Regions from separate parts of the Neobacillus sp. SAB-20_R2A genome, predicted to be linked through region 3. Evidence: riboswitches for the same ligand, from Rfam matches in the RefSeq annotation. Region 3 holds a riboswitch; each other region holds the start of a gene.
The links. Region 3 has a riboswitch for glycine ahead of V5M37_RS15005 (amino acid permease). Riboswitches for the same ligand answer to the same signal wherever they lie in the genome.
Positions count from the first base shown of each region.

Region 1: linked by a shared signal. The riboswitch ahead of glyA (serine hydroxymethyltransferase) and the one ahead of V5M37_RS15005 (amino acid permease) in region 3 are both predicted to bind glycine.
Region 2: linked by a shared signal. The riboswitch ahead of gcvT (glycine cleavage system aminomethyltransferase GcvT) and the one ahead of V5M37_RS15005 (amino acid permease) in region 3 are both predicted to bind glycine.

Region 1 is NZ_CP145895.1:536,337-541,255, reverse strand. It holds gene sdaAA (L-serine ammonia-lyase, iron-sulfur-dependent, subunit alpha) at 1-391, opposite strand, end outside; gene V5M37_RS02660 (serine dehydratase beta chain) at 391-909, opposite strand; gene glyA (serine hydroxymethyltransferase) at 925-2,175, opposite strand; glycine riboswitch at 2,253-2,333, opposite strand; glycine riboswitch at 2,337-2,441, opposite strand; gene V5M37_RS02650 (hypothetical protein) at 2,521-2,934, opposite strand; gene solA (N-methyl-L-tryptophan oxidase) at 2,998-4,164, opposite strand; gene V5M37_RS02640 (LysR family transcriptional regulator) at 4,340-4,919, shown strand, end outside.
Region 2 is NZ_CP145895.1:4,388,130-4,393,048, reverse strand. It holds gene comGF (competence type IV pilus minor pilin ComGF) at 1-65, shown strand, start outside; gene comGG (competence type IV pilus minor pilin ComGG) at 62-442, shown strand; gene V5M37_RS21505 (YqzE family protein) at 499-696, shown strand; gene V5M37_RS21500 (YqhG family protein) at 739-1,530, opposite strand; gene V5M37_RS21495 (DEAD/DEAH box helicase) at 1,508-3,196, opposite strand; glycine riboswitch at 3,357-3,446, shown strand; glycine riboswitch at 3,450-3,526, shown strand; gene gcvT (glycine cleavage system aminomethyltransferase GcvT) at 3,678-4,784, shown strand; gene gcvPA (aminomethyl-transferring glycine dehydrogenase subunit GcvPA) at 4,803-4,919, shown strand, end outside.
Region 3 is NZ_CP145895.1:3,077,197-3,082,115, forward strand. It holds rRNA gene V5M37_RS15000 (16S ribosomal RNA) at 1-533, opposite strand, end outside; gene V5M37_RS15005 (amino acid permease) at 1,039-2,427, opposite strand; glycine riboswitch at 2,597-2,656, opposite strand; glycine riboswitch at 2,659-2,759, opposite strand; gene V5M37_RS15010 (hypothetical protein) at 2,934-3,713, opposite strand; gene V5M37_RS15015 (methyltransferase domain-containing protein) at 3,746-4,919, opposite strand, start outside.

The sequences.
Region 1 (4,919 bases), 2.5 Mb from region 3:
GCAGTGAAAATAAAACCCCCGGTAAAATACCGGCTGCCCCGGCCGTTGGCGTCGCCACAATCACGCCCATCCGTGCATTGCTTTCAGATGTTGCCATCGAGAACGTCATTGCATCGTTAATATATGGACCTGATAAGCCCTTCCCGTTATTTACATATTCGCTCATCTTGACGGCATCACCGCCGGAAATACCGCTTGGTGCCGGGGAAGCATCTTCTACACCGGTCTCCACTGCTTGCTTCATTTTAATTAACCGCTCTGCCATCATATCGATGATCGTCTCTTTGTCACGGCCTGATTTTTCCATTTCCACCATCAGCATCATTTCGCCAACTGTTTTCCGTTCACGGTTACAAAGTTCAATAAGCTCGTTCATTGACCGAAAATCCATCATACACCCTCCAAGATTGCTTCATGAAAAGGATTGGAACGAAATTTTGCTGCGATTTCTGAAAAATCATCACTTGTGCTTAATCGAATATCAACTATTTCATCATCAATCATAAAGATTTTTGATAAACCGCCGCCTAATGATACACCGCCTACTTTAACAAAATGGCCCGCACGTCTTGCCCTAATAACAGTTGTATTGGGATGATCGTAATAAGGGCAGCGATCTTCAAATTTAAATTCATAGTGAAGCCCGTATCGTTTGGTTAATTCAACCGCATATCTAATTCTGGTATCATCTGTATTCATCCCAAGCAGGCCGCCAAGAAGCGCTTTATCCGTTCCGTGTCCCTGGTATGTTTCGGAGAACGAATCATAGAAAGTAATATCCGCCCTTTGCGGGGACCCTCCAAGCAACTCATAAACAAATTTCCCAATTGATACAACACCGGCTGTATGGGAACTCGATGGCCCAACCATAATCGGGCCGATGATGTCAAAACAGCTTTGATACTCCATTAAGCTACCCCTTTCTTACACAGTGATTGGCTGTTGAAATAATGGAAATCTCCCGCAAATTGCTTTTGTTGTCTTTCTCCCCTGTTCGATTACGGCTAAATCCCCTTTGCTCTTAAGAACGGCTGCGATCACTTTTGCGATTTGCACCATTTCCTCTTGTTTCATTCCACGTGTTGTTAACGCGGCTGTTCCCATGCGGATTCCGCTTGTCACAAACGGGCTTTTCGGGTCGTATGGAATGGTGTTTTTATTAACTGTAATCCCGACTTCTTCAAGCAATTTCTCTGCTTCTTTTCCTGTTAAATCCCATGGACGCACATCGAGGAGCACAATATGATTATCAGTCCCGCCGGATACAAGCGCTGCCCCTTCCTGCTTAAGCGCCTCTCCCAGTGCAGCTGAATTTTCAATAATTTGTTTGGCATATTCCTTAAAGCTTGGCTGCAATGCTTCATTGAAAGCAACTGCCTTAGCGGCAATAATATGCATAAGCGGCCCGCCCTGAGTTCCCGGAAAAACAGCTTTATTTATTTGTTTGATTATTTCTTCATCGTTTGTTAAAATCACTCCGCCTCGTGGGCCGCGCAATGTTTTATGAGTGGTGCTGGTCACAACATCCGCATATGGAACGGGAGAAGGATGGAGACCTGCAGCAACAAGTCCGGCAATATGTGCCATATCAACCATCAGTTTTGCGCCAACCTGATCGGCGATTTGTCTAAATCTCGCAAAATCAATCACTCTCGGATAGGCGCTTGTACCGCCGATAATTAATTTTGGTTGTTCTCTTTTCGCAACTTCTTCCAGCTCATCGTAATCAATCAGGTGATTGTCTTCTCTTACCCCATAAGAAACAACATCGAACCATTTTCCTGACATTGCTACCGGACTGCCGTGAGTTAAATGGCCGCCGTGCGATAAATTCATCCCCATAATCTTATCGCCTGGTTGAAGCAGGGCAAAAAATACAGCAGTATTGGCCTGTGCACCGGAATGTGGCTGGACATTGGCAAATTTGGCGCCGAATAATTTAGTTAACCGTTCAATCGCTGCCTGTTCTGCGACATCCACAAATTCACAGCCGCCATAATAGCGCTTACCTGGATAACCCTCGGCATACTTATTCGTCATCACACTTCCCATTGCTTCTAAAACATCCGGGCTGACAAAGTTTTCGGATGCAATTAATTCCAAGGTATGAAGCTGGCGATTTTTCTCACTTTCAATTGCCTCAAAAATTGTTGAATCGTTTTGTTGTAAACTCATTGACAATTCCTCCATTTTTCCATAATTGCTTTAAAAAAAACAAAAAAGGACAGAAAAGGGGTGTAAAATCATCCCTTCTCTGTCCTTTTACCTGAGAGTTAAACTCCAACATTTGGAGCTTTCTCCTTTGGTGGCATTTTCAAATACGCTCTCCAGAGGTGCGTCCTGTTATGGTTCTTTTACCTGAGAGATTGGTTCCAAGGGTTTTTTTGGAACTTGCTCCTTCGGTGGTAGATGTAGATATTACACTCTCCCACAACAATCATCCGCCCTATTCAATTTTATTATTTTCAGAATAATCATTCTGTTTGTAATTGTCAATGCTTTTTTAAATAAGTTTGGTTATTACAAATAAGTAGGATTTGCCTCTACATTTTTGAAGTAAACCACTTCGCCATCACTTTCACCATCGAAAATAACCGTTGTATTAGGGGAGAAGACTAATACGTCCCCTACTTCTGCCACATATTTGTTTCCTTCTACATCGCGGACAACCATTTTACCTTTGGTCACAACTTTAATTTCGATAAACGTAAATTCTGCAGAATAATCAACCGAAGGCTGGAGTGCATAGTAACCCATTGTTAATACTTGTTTTTTATCTGTAATCGGCACATCAAGGATTTGTCCCTTTAACTCAGGTGTTCCCCGCAATACGCTTAATTCATTTAATTTATAGGTTCCTGCTTTAATTAATTGAATGCCCGGTTTTGCATCTAAATAAGTTAATTGGCTTTGGGTTAATGTTTTTTCGCTCATTTTTGCACCTCTAAATTTATTATTTTTTTAATCGTTCTAGGATAATGGCAATTTAATAATCTATTAGATCTTTGCTTTCTGTTTTAAAGCAGGGCGATTGATAGAGAAAAGAGAAATATCATGTTCGGTTTTGCCAGTTGTCACTAGTTGGCTTAGCGTTTCACCAACAACACTTGAGAATTTAAATCCATGGCCGGAGAAGCCTGCTGCGATTGCCACATTGGAGTACTGTGGATGCAAATCAATCACAAAATGCTCATCAGGTGTTTTTGTGTACATGCACACTGCCCCTCTTTTAAGAGTTCCAGTAGCACCCGGCATGTATTCTTCTAGAAATCTGCGAATATTTCCTTCATCCTCCGTATAGATCCCAAATTCACGATTAATTGTATCCGGGTCGATTTTTTGACCGAAAGTATGGTATCCTATTTTCAAACCGCAGCCGCTGAAGCTTGGGAACCCGTAATAGATGCCTGTCGGTACTTCAACCATGAAGGCCGGGAAACCATGGGTATTGCTATACTGTGATTCTTCGCATTCGAAGAACCCAACAACTTGGCGGTAAGGCTGTAATGGAATATCAATATTTAATTTTGATAGAAGTTTGCTGTTCCAAGCCCCCATGCTCAAAATCAACTTACTGCCGGTAAAGGAACCAAATTCAGTTTGGATTTTGACAGAGTCCTCGGAAATCTCAAAATCCTCAACCCTTGTATGTGTTAACACTTTTGCACCATTTGCTTCAGCTAGCTCGCGATAGGCGCGAATGCAATTTTCACTGAATAAGACGCCGGAGTTTTTTTCATAGATTGCGTTAAAGTTTTCAGGGACGGTTACACCCGGCCAGCGCTGATGAATTTCTTCGCCTTCTAGTAAATCAACATCCAACCCATGAATGCTGGCAGCTTCTATCGTTTCAGCAACGAAGTCAGATTCACCCTTAGGTCCAAATACTAAAACACCGGTTTTTGTAAAAATCTTATGATGTGTTTCTCTCTCAAGTTCATACCATAACTCTTGGGCTCTTAAGGCAAACGGTACATACTCACGTCCTTCACCATAGGCATGGCGGATAATCCGAGTGTCACCGTGATGGCTGCCATTCGTATGAGGCGGATCAAATGCATCTACCAATAATGTTTTCACACCTTGTTTGGCCAGGTAATAACCTGCTGCCATTCCCATCGATCCTGCGCCAACTACAATTACATCAAAGTCTTTTTTGCTCATCGTTTCTGCTCTCCTTTTTCAATAATTTAAATTTTCTTAATTCTTTAATAACATCTTACGACCTTTCTGCCATCAAGTAAAATGATTAAAAGAGATACTATCTATCTCTATTAGAAATATTATCTCTATTAGCAATGTGGTAATAGGAATAACAAATTAATACGGGGGAATAGCCATGGAAATTAAGGATTTGCGGATTTTTCAAAAGGTAGCTGAATTCGGAAGCATTTCAAAGGCCGCCAAAAGCTTAAATTATGTTCAATCCTATGTAACCGTAAGGATCAGGCAGCTGGAGGAAGAACTTCAAACCGAGTTATTTCACCGCTCAAGCCGCGGCATGGTTATCAATTCGGAAGGGAAAAAACTATTGTTTTATGCTCAAAAAATTATTTCCATGGTCGATGAGATGTTAAAAGTGGTTCAAGACTCGGATAACCCGGTTGGCACCCTTGAAATAGGCACTGTTGAGACATTATACAAACTTCCACTGATTCTATCTGCCTATCACAAGAAATATCCCAACATTGACTTGTCTCTTGTAAGTGGTGTAACAGAGGATCTTGTCGAGGATATTCTCAGCTATAAACTGGACGGAGCATTTGTGACAGGAAATTTTAATCATCCACAAATTGCTCAATATGAAGTCTTTGAAGAGGAGTTGGTTTTAATCTCCAACCAGGAAGAGGTTCCTTTTGAGGAATTAAAAAACAAGCCGCTCCTTGTTTTCAAACAAGGGTGCAGCTACCGTTCAAAAT
Region 2 (4,919 bases), 1.3 Mb from region 3:
ATTTAAAAGGAATAGAGTATTCTGTTACCGCCTATTCTTTAATTGATTGGAATAAGAGCACATGAAAAATAGCCAAAAAGGCTTCACTTATCCCCTTACATTATGTCTGTTGATCATTTTTCTGCTGTTTTTTTCAATGGAGGTGGAAAAGCTTCTGTCGGAGAGAAAGCTAGCGCACGAATCAACCGTTATTTTGCAGGAAGAGTATTATTTCTTGTCATCGGTAAAAAAATTTGAAACTCAGGCTCAGGTGTCAGGAACAATCCCGTCTAAAGGAACGTTTGGGTATCAGAAGGGGAATATGGATTTTCTCGCCGATCCCCCGTCGGGATATGTCCAAAGAGTTTCCTTTACACTCAGGCTTCAGTCGGGAGAATTGGTAAACGGGAAAGGATATTTTGACACGAGGTCAAAAAAGCTAATGAAATGGATTACTTATTGATTTGAAAGGATAAACCTTGGACATACTTGTAATGTAAGTTAAAGGCAGGTGTGTACATGAAAACGAATGATTATGTAAAATATATGACACAAACAATTGTCAAATATGCGGACCAGCCGAAAGACGAACGAAAACGTCAGCGCCTCGAGCGAAAACAGACCAAAGCATCCTTCTGGTATCGCTGGTTTGGCATCCTTCCCTATATTGTGTATTCAGAGGTTAAGAGACGGAAAATGAAAGACAGTGGACTTTAAAAGTAACCCCCAAGCATAATTTCACGGCTTGGGGGGTTCTTTTTATATTGCTTTTTCTGTTAAGTAAAACAGCCCGCCATTGATAAAGGAAATGTGAATTCGCGGCTCATATTGATCCTTGAGAGCCTGTTTTTCTGTCTCATAGCTTTCGTTTTCATCTTCAATGTCCTCGTAAAAATGATTCAGCAGTTCTAAATCCTTCTCCCAGCGTATCTTTGCTTCATCGGCCCAGGTATGGTCATCATTTTCAATGACTGATTTTAAATAATTTTCAATTCTAACCATTCCGCTTTTGGGTTTAACCAGTGGTGATAATGTAAACGAGTAATCAGGGATTTTCGGCGTTAACGAAATTTTAAGCAGGTAATTATGAAAATCCTCCACCATTTTCCCGTTAATAAGCTGAAGGCCGATTGATTTAAAAATATCGCGTTTACGGTCACATTGATAGGAGATTTTTACATTCATGCACAGCCATGGCAGCAAGGGAGTCTGGACGGCGGAGTTGCCGTGATTTTCATAAAGCCTTATATATCTGGCTAAATTTTTTGTAGACTCAAAAATTTGATGCAGGCGGGGCGAACCAAAGTGGATGGTTTCCCCCTTGAGATTTTCAGGTGCTGCCTTTTGGTTGGTGATGAGGGTCAATCTCATTGGATTTGGTATTCCGCCAGTTTTCTCTAAATAATGCCAGTAAAAGGGCCGATTCATTAGTTCCTTATCCATTTCAATTGTTAGTTGGACATCTAAGTATCCAGGGTGATTAGTGACAATGGGACATTCATTTGCCATAAAATAATTTAAAAGAAACTTATGAATTTCCTGCTGCTGCATGTGATTCTCCTTTTTTCATATTTTGTGCAAATTCAATCATTGAAGATAAATTCTCCATTTTAATCCGCATTTCCCCTTCAGAGCAGGAGTCGCCAAAGATATCCATTATATGATCTTCAATATTTCCGAATTCTAGTTTTGTTAGAATATCATCAAGTTCTCCGATGACTCTTTCAAATAAATCAATCTTTTCGTATAAAAGCTTTAAAATATGCTCTTCCACCGTATCTTTGATGGCAAAATTATAAATCATGACATCTTTTTCCTGACCGAGGCGGTGAATCCTTCCGATTCGCTGCTCCAGTCTCATCGGGTTCCACGGCAGATCAAAATTGATAATGTGGTTGCAAAATTGTAGGTTAATCCCTTCCCCGCCCGCTTCAGTGGCAATCAGCACCTGGGCGTGCTTTTGGAACAACTCGCGCATCCAGTCCTTTTTCCCGCGCTTGAAACCGCCGCGGAAAGGAACGGAGGAAATTCCGTGCTGCTTTAAGTACCACTGTAAATATAATTGGGTAGCCCGGTATTCCGTAAAAATAATCACTTTATCATTTATTTTCTGAATTAATTCAAGGGCTTTTACTGCCTTGGAATTTTGCTCGACGGTCTCGACCTTTTTAATTAAAAAGTTGATTTGTTCTTGATAGGCCTGGGTTGGGTTTTCCTTTTTAAGAAGCATGTTTTTTAAGGTATAGAAAACGGCCTCGCGGCTTGAGCATGCTTCACGCTGCAAAGTCATCACAGAAAAACTGCTCGTTTGAACCCAGTCTCCCTCATTTTTAAGCTCTAAGATGGAGTCATACAGGTCGCGTTCCGATTTTGTAAATTCAATCGGAATCGTCTCCACATGCCGTTTCGTCCATTCGATTCCTGTATCGGCACGGCGGTTGCGGATCATGACTTTATTGACTAGCTCTTTTAGATGCTGGTCATCATTTAAGGAACGGGAATCACGTTTATATTTTTCGTAAAAGACAGTTTCATTCCCTAAGTGACCAGGCTTTAATAGGGATACGAGGTTAAAAATCTCCTCAATCCTGTTTTGAATAGGCGTTGCCGTCAGCAATAAACAAAACTTCTTTTTTAAGTTTTGAACAAATTCGTAGTTTTTGGTTTTATTATTTTTTAATTTATGGGCTTCATCGATAATGATGAGGTCATAATCTTGCTTGTAAATGATCTCCCGATGCGGATTTCGTTTCGCTGTATCGATGGAGGAAACAACGACATCACATTGTTCCCAAACATAGCTTTTTCTTTGAGTGACAGCTGGTATATAAAATTTGCTATTTAATTCCTGTGCCCACTGGGTGACTAAGGAGGCGGGAACAAGGATTAACACTTTTTTCACTAATCCGCGAATCATGTATTCTTTTAAAATTAACCCCGCCTCGATAGTCTTTCCGAGACCCACTTCATCCGCAAGGATGGCCTTTCCGTTCATGTTTTCAACCACCTGCTTGGCTGTTTCAAGCTGATGAGGGAGAGGCGTCAAATTTGGCAGATGCTTTGGGGCCTGCAGGCCTTCGAATTCCGGGACCACCAAGTGTTTTTCAATATCGATGGCCAATTTAAAAAGCTCCCAATTCCCCCAAGGTCCATCATGATCAATTTTATGTAAAAAATCATCCTGCCAGGAGGAATCAAATTCCATTTCGACATTCATCCGTTTCAGCTCCTTTTTTTCGATAAATTGTTATTGCCCGATATGTTGTTTTAATGGTAGGATGATAATAGCTTTGAAAGTTTCAAATATTTAAATAAGGTAATCTATTTTTTAAGTATAATTAGTATGACCAAATTGGAAAAAAATATTATAAGTGCGAATGAAAACAAGGGGAGAGACTACTTTTTGTAGCGCCGAAGGAGCAAGCAGCTTATGTGAATCTCTCAGGCAAAAGAACTCTTGTTGGACGCAGCTCTGGAGAGTGCTGGATGATACCAGCCACCAAAGGGGACAGCCGATTTAGGTAAACTTTCAGGTGCAAGGACAGAGACCTTCTTTATTGGTAAAGGGAGGTTTCTGTCCTTTTTTGCACCTTTTTGTTGTTTTTAGGAAAATGGCAAGGAGTTTTCCTATTTTTGTTAATTGGCAATAATTCATTTTTACAAATAATGAACATGTAGTAAATGAAGGGGGATTTATGATGACGGAATTAAAACGCACTCCGCTGTTCGAAGTTTACAAGGAATACGGCGGAAAAACCATCGATTTTGGCGGCTGGGAGTTGCCTGTCCAGTTTTCAAGCATCAAGGATGAGCATGAAGCTGTCCGCACGAAAGCCGGTTTATTCGATGTATCCCATATGGGCGAAGTTGAGGTAAAGGGCCCAGACAGCCTTAACTATTTACAAAAATTGATGACAAATGACATTTCAAAAGTGAAAGACGGCGGTGCACAATATACTGCGATGTGCTATGAAAACGGCGGAACTATTGACGACCTGCTTGTTTACAAGGTTGAAGATAATCACTATTTACTTGTTGTCAACGCATCGAATATTGAAAAGGACTACAACTGGCTGGAGAAGCATCTTGTAGGCGATGTTACAATCGAAAACTTGTCTGAAACAATGGCACAGCTTGCGCTTCAAGGCCCTCTTGCTGAAAAGGTATTACAGAAGCTTGCTTCAGAGACGGATTTAAGTCAAATTGGCTTTTTCAAATTCCAGCAGGAAGTTGTTTTAAATGGGAAAAAAGCACTTGTATCTAGAACTGGTTATACAGGGGAAGACGGCTTTGAAGTATATTGTGATGCCGGTGATGTCGTCGAACTTTGGACTGCCATTCTGGAAGCCGGAAAAGACGAGGGAGTTATTCCTTGCGGCCTAGGTGCACGCGACACACTTCGTTTTGAAGCAAACTTAGCGCTTTACGGCCAGGAATTATCACCGGAAATCTCCCCGCTTGAGGCAGGAATTGGCTTTGCGGTGAAATTGAATAAAGAGGCTGATTTTATTGGAAAAGAAGCTCTCGTGAAGCAAAAGGAAGCAGGTTTGTCCCGGAAGCTTGTTGGGGTTGAGATGGTTGACCGGGGAATTCCGCGACACGGCTATCCAGTTTACAAAGGGGAAGCGCTAATTGGTGAAGTTACCACCGGTACACAGTCCCCAACCTTAAAGAAAAACATCGGTCTTGCCCTCATTTCTTCCGAACATGCAGGACTCGATACCGAAGTGGAAGTTGAAATTCGCGGCAAACGTTTAAAAGCGAAAGTGGTTCCTACACCTTTTTATAAAAGAGAAAAGAAATAGCAGAAGGGAGCAAGGTTTATGAAACATCGCTATTTACCCATGACTGAACAAGATAAGCAGGCAATGCTGGAGACAATTGGCGTTTCCACTGTCGATGAACTATTCAGTGATATTCCTGAAAAAGTACGATTTAAA
Region 3 (4,919 bases):
CGGCTGCTGGCACGTAGTTAGCCGTGGCTTTCTGGTCAGGTACCGTCAAGGTACCGGCAGTTACTCCGATACTTGTTCTTCCCTGACAACAGAGCTTTACGACCCGAAGGCCTTCATCGCTCACGCGGCGTTGCTCCATCAGACTTTCGTCCATTGTGGAAGATTCCCTACTGCTGCCTCCCGTAGGAGTCTGGGCCGTGTCTCAGTCCCAGTGTGGCCGATCACCCTCTCAGGTCGGCTACGCATCGTCGCCTTGGTGAGCCGTTACCTCACCAACTAGCTAATGCGCCGCGGGCCCATCTGTAAGTGTCAGCCGAAACCGACTTTCAACCTTCCCTCATGTGAGGGAAGAAATTATCCGGTATTAGCTCCGGTTTCCCGAAGTTATCCCAGTCTTACAGGCAGGTTGCCCACGTGTTACTCACCCGTCCGCCGCTAACCAGCGGGACTTGCGCCCCAGTGATTCGCTCGACTTGCATGTATTAGGCACGCCGCCAGCGTTCGTCCTGAGCCAGGATCAAACTCTCCAATAAAGTTGAGTTGATTAGCTCAAAAAGTTACGTTGGCTCATGTTCTTCATTTATTATATAGAAGAAACACGATCATTATTGTTTGTTGACGTTTTTGTTTGTTTAGTTTTCAAAGAACTATCAATGCTTTTGTCTTTCGTTTTTTCAGAAGCGACAATGACTATCATATCACATTTCTAACAATCTATCAATCATCAATTTTTTTCCAATTGAGATTGACCGGAACACTCTGTTTAAGAGCGACTTTCACATCATAACATCATTGTTATTTTGATGCAACAGAAAGTTTTTTTCAATACATCATGATTTAAAAGCTTACCCAATGTATTTCAGTCACCTGATTGGCGACAGAAATTACAATTTATCTCTTTTTCAGATTGTTATCAACAAGTAATTATTTCCATAACAATTAATAAGCATTAGGTAAAAAAACACTAAACTCGAAAAAGAAAGAGTTTAGTGTTTTATTTTTTCCTATAAATAGTCCACACAATTTCACTAGTTCTAATTAATTTTCTACTATAGGCCCACGATTCACTTCATCCGCTTTATTTATTTTCGTTTTTTGCATTTTATAAATCACAATCAGCAAAATAAACCAAACCGGAGTGACAAATAAAGCAATACGGGTATCCTCTGCCAGTGCAAGTACGACAAGTACGAACGCAAGGAAAGCTAGGATTAAGTAATTAGCAAATGGATAAAACGGCATTTTAAACTTGTTTGCTTTCGCTAAATCCGGTCTTGTTTTACGATATTTTAAATGGGTAATAACAGTAATTCCCCATATAAAGATAAAACACACAGTAGAAACACTAGTGATCAGTGTAAATACTCCTTCAGGCATTATATAGTTTAAAGCAACGCCAATTAAAATAACAACAGTTGAGAAGAACAATGCATTGGAGGGTACTTTACGTACAGTAAGATTAGAAAGTGATTTTGGTGCATTATTATTTTTTGCAAGTGAGTATACCATACGGCTTGTACTAAAGATGGCACTATTACATGCCGAAGCTGCAGATGTGAGAACAACAAAATTGACAATACCTGCTGCTGCTGCGATACCAACTGCCACGAATACTTGGACAAATGGACTTTCGGCTGGTTTGATTGCGTTCCATGGATAGATGCTCATAATGACTAAAAGGGCACCAATGTAGAAAATGATAACACGAATAGGGATATTATTGATTGCTTTTGGAATCACTCTTTCCGGGTCTTCTGTTTCCCCAGCTGTAAGTCCTACAAGTTCAATGCCTACGAACGCAAAGACGACCATTTGGAATGAGAGGATAAAACCATTTATGCCATTCGGGAACATCCCATCATGGCTCCATAGATTCGTAAAACTCGATGGACCTGAATCTGTAGAAAAGCCCTTAAAAATCATAAAAATACCAATTACAATGAGTGCTAGGATGGCGATGACTTTAATTAATGCAAACCAGAATTCCATTTCACCAAATAGTTTTACGGTTGCAAGATTCATCATGAGTAAAAAAACGAGGGCAATTAATCCTGGCATCCACTGTGGCACATGGGGAAACCAATATTGAGTATAAATTCCAACTGCTGTCAAATCCGCCATTGCAATCGTAATCCAGCAAAACCAGTAGGTCCATCCGGTGATAAAGGCAGCCATATTACCAAAATAATCTTGAACAAAATCAACGAAAGAATGATAGTTCAAATTGCTTAAAAGCAGTTCTCCTAATGAGCGCATGATTAAAAAGCAAATGACGCCTGTAATCATATAAGCAAATAAAATCGATGGTCCAGCTAAGTGGATCGACTTTCCCGCCCCGAGAAATAAACCTGTACCGATAGCCCCGCCAATAGCGATTAGCTGCACGTGCCTGTTTTTTAATCCTCTAGCCAATTTTTGTTCCTGCATATCATTTTCCCCTCCTGATGCTGGCAATTTTAATATCCAAAATAGGTTTCATAAATCTGCATAAAAAAGCGCTTTCATTTTTTCTTTTAAATATCCAGCCCCTTTATTTACTTATTCCCATCTTTCTCAACCAAAAAAGGACAGAGAAAAATAGGGGTTCTCCTACTTTTCTCTGTCCTTTTACCTGAGAGTTTGACTCCTTTGGCGGCCCATGGGCTCTCTCCAGAGATGCGTCCTATTATGGTCCTTTTACCTGAGAGATTGATACCTGATTTTTGGAATTTGCTCCTTCGGTGCTAAACGATGCGTTTAGTCTCTCCCATAATATTCATCCGCTAATATGAATTTAATCTCATATTAGTTTATCAAATAAACAATGTCAATCGAATATTCAGAATATATATAATTCAGGAAAAATTCCTTATTATAAAAATAAGATTGATTGCCCAGATATAAGGAGTTTTTTTCCATTGAACACTTCTGCTCTGGCTTATAGTTCAACCCAATCAATCTACGTTTAGTATCTTTTGTAATTGTAGAAGTATAGTGATAAACTCCTTTGAGTCATGGTAAATTTGTTCCTGAGAATGGGCTGTATTGTTTCGTAATTCCTCAATTTTTCTGAAAAATTCCTTGCATTGACTATTTGATTCAAAGCCTAGCAGCTCGACTAATTTTGGCGTTTTCCGAATGATCGTGCCTTTATCAGATAACTGTAAATTGTCCACCAAAGTCAGGGCTTCATTTTTTGCTAACCGCTCTTCCAAAAGCTCTTTTGCTTTGGTTAATCTTGATTCTGTTAACTTATCAGCCCAGCTGCCATCCGGATAAAATTCTTTAATCACTGAACTGATGTACATTTCCAGAAGTGAAACAAAACTAAAAGCCAACATCCTTATTGGCTGCTTTTGCAAATCGGCCACCGTGACGATCCTGGTAACTTTGTTCTTTTCAAGGATAAAGGTGAATTCTCTCTCCTGAAAAATATCCAGCAAATCAATCAAAGAAGTGGAATCTGAGATAAGGTTATCGGCATGAAAATCCTCAACAAACTCACTTATTTTTCCTTCTTTTTTTATATCTTCTCTTTTTACGTATCCAATAAGTTTTCCGCCCTGTTTAACCCCATAAATATCAAAATCGCAATCAAACATTTCCTTTTTAACAGCGACTGCATCATCATCCGCCTCACATGTCTTGATCTCTTCTGAAAGCAATTCCACAGTCAGATTATTTTCATAGATATCTCTTAATTTCCGATAACCTTTTAGGGCATTGGATTTCAACCATGACTCCCCCTTCCTTATAAATGAAGCTTTTATTCTGGACGGTCTTTCAGGCTGTTGTACTTTACAATCGGTCCGAGGTGACTGAACTGCCCGGCTGCCTGCTCCATTAGCAGCTCTGCCTCTCCGTATGTCCCGGCAGGAAGAATGTCCAACTGACGATACCCCATATTACCATAGCAATAGACGAGCAGAAAATCATTCGTTTTCCAAACTTCAAAGCGATACATAAACCAGTGGTTAGGCACAGCCAAATACTGTCCAGATTGAAATGTTTTCACTCCTAGTCGGTGGAAGGCAAACTCTGCATTCACCGTGGTATAGGATTGGCCAGCCTCTAATATGAGCGGCTGATTTTTCGAATATAGGTGTTCCATCCCTTCCAAAGTGGAAAGTCCTGTTTCTTTTTTTGTCGCTACGATGACAGGAGATTGCTTTTTTGTTCTAAATTCATAATAGTCGATGATCTCACTGTCACTCCATTGTACATGGAGATTGGCTTCTTTTAGCAAATTGGCCCACTTCCCGACATCTGCCGGGCTTTCCAATCGCTCACAAGAGAGATAGGTTCCGTTCGGGGTTAAAAAGAAGTCAACGATTTGCAAATACCAGCTGTCACCAAACGTTGGTTTTTCCTTCAGGTGGTCAGGGAGCGACCAATAGTTTTGAATGAAAATGGGCCCCATAATCTCATGAAAGCTGCGTACCGAAATAATCATATCAAAAGAATGCTTAGAAAAATGGTCGAGGAGCTCCATAAAGCCGATTTGATAAAAACTCACGTTTGAGAGCCCTAGTTGTTTGGCCAACTGCCGGGCACACTGGATTCCGTTTTCCGACTGGTCGACTCCGACGATTTCCGTATCAGGAAAAAGCTGTGCATACCAGCATGCCGACAATCCATTATCACACCCGATTTCCAAAATTCTCTTTGGCTTTAATTCCTTTTGCTGGCTTACCCAGGTGAGCAATGATTTGTGAAAGGACATCGTCCACGATTCTGCCCCTAAACTAAATGGCAGGGTTTGATTCTTCACATCATATATGTTCCCTTTTCTTTTGCGGGAAATAAGCGGTTCCAGTTCCTCTGCCAAGACGGAATCTATAGCAGTGACGTGCTTCCAAAAAGCGAGCTTGCTTTTGCATTCTTTGATTCCGAGTGAATTAAAATAGTCGCCAATATTGGGTTTCTTTTGTTTCGTCTCA